2 regions of the Paenibacillus sp. 203 genome follow, and region 1 is predicted to be linked to the other one. Evidence: riboswitches for the same ligand, from Rfam matches in the RefSeq annotation. Region 1 holds a riboswitch; the other holds the start of a gene.
The links. Region 1 has a riboswitch for cyclic di-GMP ahead of WA407_RS10375 (glycosyl hydrolase). Riboswitches for the same ligand answer to the same signal wherever they lie in the genome.
Positions count from the first base shown of each region.

Region 1 (6,322 bases):
AGGACGTGTTGGCTCGTCACACGAGTTTGTCTTTCGATATCGTCTCCGCGCCGGAGTTCCTGAGAGAAGGCTCAGCCATCAATGATACGCTTTATCCGGATCGCATCATTATTGGTTTGGACAATACAGGATTGCGTGAAACCATGGTCACTCTGCATCAGGTGTTCACGGATAAAATCTATGTGACGGATATCCGTAGTGCTGAAATGATCAAATACGCGTCCAATGCGTTTCTGGCAACTAAAATTTCGTTCATTAACGAAATCGCTAATATTTGCGAAAAGGTTGGCGCCGATGTAACCTGTGTGGCTGACGGTATGGGGATGGACAAACGGATTGGCTCCTCTTTCCTACAAGCAGGGATCGGGTATGGTGGCTCTTGCTTTCCAAAAGACACAAATGCGCTTATCCAAATTGCAGGTAATGTAGACTATGAATTTAAGTTGTTGAAATCGGTGGTCGAGGTGAATACCGACCAGCGCTTTATGATTGTATCCAAGCTGCGCGAATCGCTGGGTCAACTGAACGGTGTGTCCATTGGCATTTGGGGCCTCGCCTTCAAGCCAAATACAGATGACATCCGCGAAGCTCCAGCACTGGAAATCGTAGAAACGCTCATTCAGGCAGGCGCTATTGTCAAACTGTATGATCCCATTGCGATGGATAAATTCAAGGAGCGCGTGGATCACCCGAATATTATGTGGTGCTCATCCCCACAGGAAGCCGCTGAAGGTAGCGACGCTGTGTGCCTGTTGACCGATTGGGAAGAGTTCAAAAAAGTCGATCTCGTACAACTGGCCTCCATTTTGCGCAAGCCGGTTCTCATTGACGGTCGTAACGTATTCGCTGAGGAACAGATCCAAGGCTCCGGGCTGGAATACTACTCCGTGGGTCGTCCGCGGATGAGTGGGTGGAACAGAGATAAAGTGGAAGTTTAAAAAGTGACTGTGGCGGGGGTGGAGACGCTACACGTGCAGATTGTTCTTCCGATTGCTGTTACCCCCGGATTTTCTGGATTATATAAAACATTCAAAGGTTAAAATCCGGGGATAAAGGCAAACGCTGACGCTTCTTCAGAACAATTCTGCCCGCTCCGCTGCTTTTCGCCGTTGAATCACAGTTTTTAAACTCCCACCTTATGGGGGGAGTAGGAAGGGCGTATCGGAAGGAGCGGCGCGGTTGAAGCCGCTCCTTCCGATCAAGTACGCCATTGCGGTTGCCGAAGGCAATCTGGGCAAGGCGTTACGAAACCTCGATTACTTGAAGCTTGCAAGCACAGCGGGCAAGCTCTGAGTTCTCGAACATTTTACAGGCTGACCGGACTTAATAATGTCCGGTCGTGCCTTTTGCACCACAAGGTATGATCGGGTATGATGCATTTTTGAGTAGCGCAGGGATGGATTTGAATCTGGAGAAGCGGAGCGTTCGCCTTTGATGTGGTATTCTTACATTTAAATGTCTTATACAATCCAAAGAATCCCACGGCAACAGCGATCGTAAGATCAAATCCAGTCCGTAGCGGGTAGTCAACTCATCATTCAGAACGATCATCCAACCAATATAGAGAGGAAGTGGAGAGTTATGAAGCTCGTACTTTTGTCTGGTGGTTCCGGTAAAAGATTATGGCCTTTGTCCAACGATTCCCGTTCCAAACAATTTTTGAAGGTACTGGAGAGCCCGGAGGGGATTTCGGAATCCATGGTACAGCGGGTATGGAGACAATTGGGAGACAACGGATTATCAGAATCCTCGTTTATTGCGACAGGGAGAGCACAGGTCGAAATGATCCAGAGTCAGGTCGGGCCGAATACGCGCATCATTGTTGAGCCGGAACGCAGAGACACCTTTCCTGCGATTGCGCTGACAGCGACTTATCTATATTCCATTGCTGGTGTTTCCCCTGATGAAATTATAGCTATATTGCCTGTAGATCCTTATGTTGAGGATGCTTTCTTCGCTTCCGTAGCCCAGCTGGAACATACACTCCAGGAGAGTGAAGGCAAGCTTGCTTTAATCGGGGTTGTCCCTTCCTATCCTTCAGAGAAATATGGTTACATTATTCCGAAAAACGATGCCACCCAAGGTAGCACTGGCTACCGCGAAGTGAGCCATTTTCAAGAGAAACCCGACCGGGAGCAGGCGGAGCGTCTGATTGAACGCAATGCTCTATGGAACTGCGGGGTTTTTGCATTCAAATTAAGTTATTTGCTGGATATCTTGGCATCCAAGGGTTTGCCGCTGAATTATGAAGAAATGCAAAAGCAATACGCATCTCTGGAAAAAATCAGCTTTGACTATGAAGTAGTCGAGAAGGAAAAGGATATCGTAGTTCTTCCGTATGATGGTTTTTGGAAGGATTTGGGCACCTGGAATACGCTCACAGAAGAAATGTCTAATCAACAAGTGGGCAGAGGTGTAGTAACGGAGGATTGCGTCAATACGAGTCTTATTAACGAGTTAGACATTCCTGTGGCGATCATTGGAACGAATGATCTGATTGTAGCTGCTAGCCCGGATGGTATTCTTGTGACCAATAAGGCTGAAAGTCCTCGCATTAAGGAAGTGCTCAAGGCTCATGATCAGCGTCCAATGTATGAAGAACGTCGTTGGGGGCAGTATCGGGTTGTGGATTATGTCAAATATGACGAGGGTAACGAGGTATTGACCAAACGAATCCGCGTACGGAAAGGCAAAAATATCAGCTATCAGCTTCATTTCAAACGGAGTGAAATTTGGACCATTATTAGTGGTGAGGCGGAAATTATTTTGAATGAGAAGCTGCACAAAGTAAAAGCTGGTGATGTAGTTCGCATTCCTGAAGGAACGAAGCATAGCATTTTGGCTGTGACCGATGTGGATTTTATTGAGGTGCAGACTGGTTCTGAATTGGTTGAAGAGGATATTGTACGCTTTTGTATGGATTGGAATGAAATTTCCCGTCACCAATTTATCTCATAATTGTTTTCGTAAAAACGAAAAAAAGACGAATTCATGAAAATTCATAGCCCGAACTGTCGAAATTGGGCGAAAACCTGTAAATTCATGAACATGACCTATTAAATTTTGGTAAAAAAAAGTCGATACTTAGGGTAAGAAGGAATCCAAACTCCTTCCAACGATAAACGCAGCCCTGTCGAAAGGCAGGTACGCAAAGCTAAAGGGCCTTCTACAAGGATGGCAGCCTGGCTACCGAAAGGAAGAGCGAAAGTGAGATTCTATTTTATTCCTCTGTATCGACTGATACGTCATGTACTCCCCGTTGTTATGCTTTTTTCATTGTTGCCCGTCGGTTTTGGTGATTCTCTGTCTGTGGCGAATGCCGCTTCATTACAACCTGTTAATTCGGACGCTTCTACTCAGGCCCGTGAACTATACAATTATTTACTCAACATCTCAGGGAAAAAAATAGTCACCGGTCAGCATGATTATTTGGAAAGTCCGGATGAATTAAGTAACAAGGTCCAAAAAATCAGTCAGGCATATGTTGGTCTGCACGGCTATGAGATGGGTGCCATCTCTGGTCAATCCGACACTACAGAAGCAGCACAACGTAAAAATGTCGTCGATAGTGCTATCCGTTGGAGCAGATCCGGTGGTATTGTGACGATGACTTTTCATGAAGCGCTACCGGGTAGGCCACTGACTTGGGCCAATGTACAGGCGAAAGTAAGTCAGGCAGAGTTCAACAAATACGTGACCCCAGGTACTACGCAGTATAACCTCCTCATTGCCGATCTGGATAAGGTCGCTGTATCATTAAAGCAGCTTCGTGATGCAGGGGTTCCGGTTTTGTGGAGACCTTACCACGAAATGAATGGTGACTGGTTCTGGTGGGGAAACAAAACTAATTTTAATCAGCTATGGAATATCATGTACGACCGTTTTACAAACACACATCAATTGAACAATCTGCTGTGGGTATGGAGTCCGAATGCGCCCAATTCGTATACCGTCCCGTATACCCCGAAATACCCGGGGGATGACAAAGTGGACATTTTGGCAGTAGACATTTACAACAATGATTTTAAGCAAAGTCATTACGAAGGTCTGCTCGGGCTGGCACGGAATAAGCCGATTGCTATTGGGGAGCACGGTGAGATGCCTAGTTCTGAGGTGTTGCAGGCTCAGCCTAAATGGGTATACTCCATGACTTGGGGCAAGATGCTGACCGAGAATAACACAACAAACCAAATACAGGATTATATGAATGATTCGAAGAGTTTGACACGGGATGATGTGAAAAATGGGCTGGCAGCAATCGAACAACCTGGGACAGATGTACCGACCTTACCGGACGAGGGACAAAGTGAGCCTATCCCGGCTCCGACTCCTCCTTCCGTCCCTGATGTGGTATATGTGAACGGGCTGCAGGGCGAATATTTTAACAATATGAATTTGAATGGAAGTCCTGCTTTGATCCGTACAGATAGCAAGCTGGACTACAACTGGCGCGCCATTGCAGCTGATCCAAAGGTGAATGCCGATCAGTTCTCGGTTCGCTGGACGGGGAAAATCAAACCACAATATAGCGAGACCTATACGTTCACAACGATATCCGATGATGGTATTCGCGTATGGGTAGACGGCAAGTTGGTGATTGACAGCTGGTTCAAACAAAGCTGGACGGAGCGTAAAGGCAGTATTACTTTGGAAGCAGGCAAAATGGTAGATTTAAAAGTGGAATACTATGATGAAAAAGGCGACGCGATGGCACGTCTAATGTGGGAAAGTCAGCATGAAGCGAAAGCGGTGATTCCCGGAAACGCTTTGTTTCTTCCTTGATTGATACTCTTTCCCGGTCTAAAAATATGAGGAGAGAGGGTGGATCATATGATAAAAAAATGGTTATCCCATAGGTATACAATCGTTTTATCTGGACTATTAGCGGTCGTAGCTATAGCGATGATCGCTTGGTTTATATACACGCCTTCAAGAAGCGCAGAATTGCAGACGGATAAAGTAGCGGCTGCCAGTCCAGTATGGAAGCTGGGTCAGAGGGATGACTCTTCAGCGGAATTCAAAGGTATGGTCGGTAGGGATAATATCGACATTTCTACAGCAGCTACCTCTACCGAATCGTCTGCTAAAGGAGCATTGTCAGCGTTGTCGGTAGCAGAAGAGAGTACAACAGTTCCGGTATTGCTCAGCAGTGGAGATATTCCTCCCGGTTTGAATGCGTCCACGAACCCTGAACTGACACTCCAGTATAAGCTGAATCAGATTCCTCCCAATGGTATGATATTCCGTGTTCGGATTTTGGATGCGGGCAAAGCAGTCCCGCAAATGGCTGTATTTTCAAATCATCAGTTGTCCGGTATTATTCAGATTGCCGGGGTATCCGGTACTGGGAGTGCTTTTAATTTCAAAAACAACTACGAGTTATATATACCCAAAGAGCAATTGCAAAGCGGTGTTAACGTACTCAAGCTAAAGACAGCGCGCTGCCTATACTGCTCCTCTGCAGAAGATAAAAATGTGTGGTGGACTTGGGATGACTTGAGCTTGGAGACGTTAGCTTCACCTGCGGCCGAACCGGTACACGGTAAATATATACTGACCGGAACAAATGTGAACAATAAAGAATTTTATTATGATCAGGGTGCAGTTAAGCATTTACCATACGTTCTCAAGTGGCTGGGCATTGCTTATAGTGGCAACGTCATGAGGGTGACCTGTGCCAGTAATGTGGGCAAGGCATGTACAGACGTGGATGATTACTATCAAACGTTAAAGCAGTATAATATGCAATCGTCTGCTTTGTATTTATATACAGGTGATATTAAGCTGCAAAAAGATGGTTCTCTGCCAGAGACGGCCAAGCAAAAGTTGCGCGATTATGTAAAAAAATACGGTTCTTATCTTCAATATTATGAAGTAGATAACGAACCTGGCTTATTTAATCGCTCCAAGGCGGTAAATCTGGCTGTGGCCAAGTGGTTGAATACAGAAGGCAAGCAATTGGCACCGCATCTCAAAACCGTAGCACCGGGCTGGGCCTACTGGCCAACGTACTCTACCAAAGCGTGCAAAAATCAAACCAGTGGTACGCAAAAATGCGGTGACCCAGATGGATGGGAACGGGACCCGGCGCAACGTAAACAGCTGGAGGAAGTCACCGACCTGACCAATGGACACGCCTATGGTGAATCGTATAATGAAGAGGGCGGGGGCAGCTTCGTCCAAAATTTGAAAACCTTCGGCGGTTCGAGCAATGGATTGGCGAAAAAGATGCTGAACACAGAGTTCGGCACCAATGATACGCATCGAGACAATCCAGATTACGGGGCTAGTCAGCCACAAGCAGCCGCATTCGATCGGATTA
Region 1 is NZ_JAXCHD010000004.1:218,794-225,115, forward strand. Features, by position in the region: gene WA407_RS10365 (UDP-glucose dehydrogenase family protein) at 1-938, shown strand, start outside; gene WA407_RS10370 (sugar phosphate nucleotidyltransferase) at 1,582-2,958, shown strand; cyclic di-GMP riboswitch class I at 3,114-3,194, shown strand; gene WA407_RS10375 (glycosyl hydrolase) at 3,208-4,782, shown strand; gene WA407_RS10380 (hypothetical protein) at 4,831-6,322, shown strand, end outside.

Region 2 (6,322 bases), on a different contig from region 1:
CCTGAACTTTGTTTGATGGTTGCATCTATTTTGATTTCTATTTTTGGCGCTGTTATTTTGTAGCCTTCAGGAGCAGCAAGCTCCTCCAGAATGTAGTCATCATAACTCAATGAAGAAAATACGATTTTCCCATCCGAATTGGTAGTTTGGACAAGAGGTGCTCTTTTCTGATCCTTGTCATAGAGTGCAAAACGTGCCCCGGATAGAACCTTCTTGTGATCGTCCTCATCAACTTTGGTAATCTCCAGACTTCCCGTAACTCCTCCTCCTGATCCCGAACCAGAGGATGTACGCACGATGATCTCTTTATTTGTTTCCCTGATTTCGGTGGTCAAACGGTCGCCCTCGAAATTAACCTTATTGCTCACTTTTGCCTTGTCTTCAGCTTGAATAAAGGATTGATATTCCAAAATATAGCCCGATGATATAGCCTTCGTAAAGGCAAGCTCAAAGGATTCCTGACCTTGAGCAGTCGTTGTTATTTTTAGCTTATAATCCTGATCCTTGACTAATTCAGTGTCCTTGGTAGCTTCTCCATTGGCAGATACCTTGGTGGAATATAGATGAAAAGAATCCTCAATCAGAATTTGATTATTGCTGGGCGTATCCACGATTTTCGCGTTGGAGACATAGGATTGCCCTTCATTGATATGGATGTTCCAATCGATTTTATTTCCATTCTGAGTACCGGATTTCGTCACGTATTCTCCACCGTGAGGCACAGTCACTTTGGCTGCCCATTCCGAGTCTGAATTTTTTCCATCCATAAGCTGAGCGTTATTGTTAATCTCTTTATCCATAAGCTCTCCTTCCAGTGTCGTTTGGAAAGTGATCCAGTAAGGAGAGTTGATGGACTGGTTAAACTGGACGCTCAGTTCATTGTTGTTAGCAGCGGAAGGTAAAACAAGAGTATATTGGCTCGAAGGCACTTCGGCCCCCTTTTGTACGCCATTCCACCACCCGAGCAGGGTCATATCATACACTTTAACAGAACCTGGCACCAGTTTTTGGCCCTGTAATAATGTATCCCTTATTTCAGCATGATTTAGAGTTTTGCGGTTATAGTTGGCTTTAATGTCCCATGTAATTTGTTTGGAACTGGCATTGTAGCTACCTGACTTAGCCCCATTTTGCTGGGTCATATTATCCGGCCATAATCGAGCTTCGGCCTCCGCGGTTTGTGTTGTTCCGTTATATAACCAAGTGATAGAGGCTTTATTCCAAAAGTCCGGTTTGGTTTTGTCGATTTTCCATTCATTGTTAAATGTGGTTGTATAGCTGATTGTATACGTGTCTTGAATTTTTTTGTGAAAACGTATAGTGAACCCTTTTTTATAATCTAGCGTAAGAGGGATCAGTTCGTAGTCTGACGGCGATGTTAGTGTTGTTTTTCCATCCGCGCTTTGGATCTTCAATGTGTTTGGCAATAATGCCAGACCGCCATTCGGAAAGACTTCGTCGATAACGACTTGGTCCATTGTATATTTATCTGCATTAATGGAAATGATCCAAGGAATTGTTTTGGTGTTATAGTTCGGTTCCTTATAGCCCTTGGTGATAATTACACTTTTCAGTTCTGTGGTTGTTTCTTTTGTTACTCCGTCCGATGTTACACTGTTCGTTATTTTACCATTTTTAAGTACACGATCTATAGCCTTGGTTTGATAACGGATGGTATATGGGGCATCAATATCTGCATTGAACAGTAGATTGAAACCGTTGGTACCGTTGTCGTCAGTAACTGGAGTGACCCTGTATTCCGATGCAGGAAGCTCCTCTTGCGTATCCCCTTTATAAACTTTAAGTGAGCTTGTGACGAATTGTTGGCTGTTATTAAAACGGTCACTCAATACCGCTTTTGCTGCAGGGATTTTTTTGTTGGCAAAATTATATTTGATTGCCCATGAAATTGTTTGTGTGACTGGATCGTATTGCTCTACTTTTTTGCTTAGAAGATCCCCGCGTTTAACGGTAACAGTAGCTGATGCAGAGAGATCCTTCACATTGTCTCCTGAAAAAGTAGCCGTGTTGGAGAAACGGTTATCCTCGCTTGTGATGTTCGTGGAGTATTGAATTCGGTATGCGCTGTTTATACTCTCCTCGTTAAAGCGGATTCTAAAGCCCGTCCCGGCCGGATCAGCTTCGACTGTATACTTATCTGCACTAACAGTGTCCCGTAGCACGGTGGTTCCGTCGACATTGATTTGCAAATGATATACCCGGATGGAATCTTTGATTAGTTCCAATCCTTGGGGAGTTGGGTCGGTTACTACGGCGTGTTTTATAGAATCCAATTGTTTATTTACGTCAACTGTCCAATCAATTCGATTTTTTCCATCGAATTTCCCTTGCTTTTCCAAAGTAGGGCCAGTTGCAGGCTTAATATTTACGATAGCCGTTTGCTCGCCGCCTTTGATTGGAATCGCAATAATGACTTGTGTGCTGCCTTTTTCTATTTGTTTGCTAAAATCGGTTTTGACCTCCAGCTTACCGCTGACATTAGAGTGGCTTTCCACGTAATCATTAAAAGTCATAATTACTTTACCTTGGCGGTCTACGGTGAAATGACCAACTTCTCCATCCGTATTCGTCAGAGGAGATGTAATGTCTGTGTAAATTTGAAATTGCTCAGGTAATTGAAAGGTAAAGGTGTCTCCAGCTTTATACGTATGGTTCGGCAGCTCCCATTCATACCCTAAATGGATGGCGGAGCCAATATCAATACGACTATCGGGATTATACACTGCATCAATAACACTTCCAGAGGAATCTGTGAGGGTTAGCTTGGTTAAAATACTTTCCTGAGTTGCCCTCACTTCAGAAGTTGAACTGGCAGTTGCCTCAACGGCTGGAGCCGGGACAGCAGGTGGGATGTTAATAGGCTCTGAGGGCTTTGGATATACATCGTTAGTCACACTCTGAACCGGATCGGTTCCTGGGGTCACTGGCAGAGCAGAGTCGGGATTTTGTGCATAGGCTTGTGTTGTACTGAATAAGCATTGCAAAAAGAGCAATAACGCAACAACTGCTGTATTCCATTTTTTTCTCATATGGTAAACAAATCTCCTATTCTTAAAATACTTTTATTTAGCGGCTAATGATTATTCCTTCGAGGTCAAGAGGGCTGTATTTATATATTCATCAATCATTCATCTGATGCTATGTTAGCCGCATTGATTTCTTGTTCATAATTTATGGAAATTTACATTCGGGGATGAATATTACCTCCTTTAGTCCCGAAATTAGGATAATGGGTTAGACCTCAATGTCTTTCTGGACTAGAATACATGCCACATCTCAACAATTTCTCAACAAGGATAGAAAAAGAGCCTTGATCATGTGATCAAGGCTCTACAAGAAATGTAGTTCTATTTCTTCATTTTTTAATTTTTTAAAATAATATTAATAAAAACATTGATATTAATATTGCTTTGTTTTAATGTATTTGGAGGGATCTTTGATCATTTCGAATTTTTGTTTACCCTTATACAGTGCTGCATCTACTGTAGTGTCTACGACCACCCATTGATTGTCGATGTAGACCTCGTTCCAAGCATGGTAAGTGTCCACGTAGGAAGATTTGCCCATAACCAGCTTGGTTGGTACATCTACACTTCGTAACATAGCAGCCATCAGTGAAGCATAACCATAGCAAATATCTTTTTGCGAGCTTAACGTACGATCAATTTGCGGTAGATAGTCAGTCGTTAAGGCGAAGGCCTGATTGGAGTCGTACTTGATATGACTAATGACGTAATCATAAATTTTTTGAAGCTTCTCACGATCCGTTGTTGCGCCTTGGGTTAATTCATGGGCTTTTTGAATCGCTTGATTAGTACCGCTCCAGTTAATATTTTGAACGGAATTGAGGTATACCGCTTTGCTATCGTTTAGCTTTAACTCGATCGTATCTTGTCCTATCACTTTATATTGATTACCATTAAGCTGTTCCAAAATACTGATGCTATAGTTCCCATTACCCATCTGGAGAGGGAATACTTCTTCGGACTTTCCGGGTGTCAGATTATAAGAGTATTTTTGCGCATCTTTTGTAACCAAAATCTTGGTTTTAATGTTAGGTTTAACGGAGTAACGCACACTGACCGTCCCATGATTTACATTGTTTTGATCCAACCATACAACACTATCAGCAGCGTAAATTGTCGAATTTAAGAGTATTGCGGATAGCATGAAAAATAGGAGAAGTGTGGAAAATATCATTTTCCCCATAAAAAACTTCCTTTCGGTGGCCAGGCTGCCATCATAAATAGAAGGCCCTATAGCTTTGCGTCCCTGCCTTTCGACAGGTTTGCCATTTCGTATAAAGTTTTCGAAAAAAAAGCACGACAAAAAGCCACTTCAACCGGTAGCTGGCTGCCATCATACAGAAGGCCCTGTAGCTTTGCGTCCTTGTCTTTCGACAAGTTTGCCATTTATCCTGAATAGCTTGTATATTTATTCTATCAGTTAGGTACTCTATTAGGCAAGTTTAAATCTCAAATTTTCGCTATTTATCGACAAAACAAGCTTGCAGATTATACATAAGACCTATTTTATACGGTTTCCCCATTTTTTGCGATAGGAATGAGGCGTTTCTCCAATGTGCTCTTTGAACAGATTGATAAAATGACTTGTGTTGGGAATGCCCACATATTGTGCGATGTCTACAATAGCTACATCACTAGTTTTAAGCCAGCCTTGAGCAGCCGTGATACGAACATTAATAAGATACTCAATAGGGGAAAAGCCAATCTGTTTTTTAAAGTTTTTAGCCAGGTTGAACTTGTTTAGAGCGAACATGTCTGCAAGTGAATCCAGCGTGATCCGTTCACAATAGGATTGATCCAGATATTGCTTTACCTTGCGCACCTCTGCGGTTCCATCTGAATTCGCGTTGGGATTGGTGTAGGGGTACTGCAAAATAATCGTTAACAAGTCAACGATTAGCCTGGATGAGAGCAGTTCAGAGGATAAGCTTCTTTCTGGCTGTACCTGTAATAAGGTGTACAGCTTGTCCAATACTGCACTTGAATCCTTTAGTGAGATTACGGGCTTATTGTGTTTATCGAATTGTTCATAGAAATGGTCAATAAGATTGCCATGTAGATTCACACTAATAAACTCCCATGTCTTCTGACAGGAAGTTTTGTACTGTACATATTCTTCACAATTAATAAAAAGCATATCATGAGGTTTCAATATATAATCCTTGTCTCGATATTGCAATTCCCCCCTTCCAGACAGGGTGAAAAGGAGCAAAAAAGAGGTGAGCTTTTGTCGTTCCATTACATAAGCATCTGTTTTGAAATAGCCTATTTCCTGTATATAGAAGAGGGATTTTTTAGCGAAAGAAGAGGGTGTACATATAATTGCAACTGGATCTTCACTCCAGACATACTGGGCATTTTTTTGGTTTGTTGTCATATCCAATTCCTTTACAAAAAAACAATTTTAGTAAGATAATTGTAGTTTGTTTTACGAATATCCTTTTAGAACCGGAGTCCCTATTTACAAAGGTTATTTTATCACATTAAAGTAATTCATGTAGCGATTAGGGACTGAACAATATATAACAAATATAACATAAAGTACCTATTTGAAAAGGATGAGGCTGGGGAAAATTAGTTTCTTCAATGAATATACCATAGTCTTGCAATTCCACTTTCTGAGTTATATATCCTTTCGGTATCGGGAAAAATGGGACCATATTTCGACAAAATGATTCAAAGGGCTCATTTTGCTAGAAAATAGTTATAGCTTTATTGTGGAGATTTTGTTCACGAAAATGTATGGATAAGTGTGGTTATGCGAACTTAATTTAAGAAAATGTGAAAATTTTGAATATCATGCAATTTGTTCGCAAGAGAGTACAGTGACCTTTGGTATCTGTACAGGCAATGATATGATGGTACTACAGAAGTAATGAAACAAATTTTACAGTCAGTTTGGAGGACTACAGGATGGGAAAAACGAAAAACACAAAAACCGCAGCAGCTTGGTCACTTGTGATGATGGGAGCAGGCTTTGCTGCTACGTTACCTTTTCAACAATTTGGCTGGGCCCGTCTTTTGGCTGGATCTTTTGAAGCCGGACTTGTTGGAGGATTGGCAGACTGGTTTGCCGTAACCGCGTTATTCCGTCATCCGCTGGGCATTCCGATTCCACATACAGCGCTTCTCCCCAAAAATCGGGGCAAGCTGACCGATGCCTTGGTTAACACGGTCGAGAACAATTTGCTTCATAAAGAAAGTATTGCATCTAAAATTGCCGAGATTAGACTGGCTGAGCTGGTACTGAAAAATGTGGAAAAAGGAATACGTAC
Region 2 is NZ_JAXCHD010000007.1:30,542-36,863, forward strand. Features, by position in the region: gene WA407_RS17035 (collagen binding domain-containing protein) at 1-3,050, opposite strand, end outside; gene WA407_RS17040 (transglutaminase-like domain-containing protein) at 3,421-4,134, opposite strand; cyclic di-GMP riboswitch class I at 4,243-4,324, opposite strand; cyclic di-GMP riboswitch class I at 4,363-4,441, opposite strand; gene WA407_RS17045 (helix-turn-helix transcriptional regulator) at 4,549-5,424, opposite strand; gene WA407_RS17050 (DUF445 domain-containing protein) at 5,961-6,322, shown strand, end outside.
Region 2: another riboswitch for cyclic di-GMP. It lies ahead of WA407_RS17040 (transglutaminase-like domain-containing protein); the one in region 1 lies ahead of WA407_RS10375 (glycosyl hydrolase).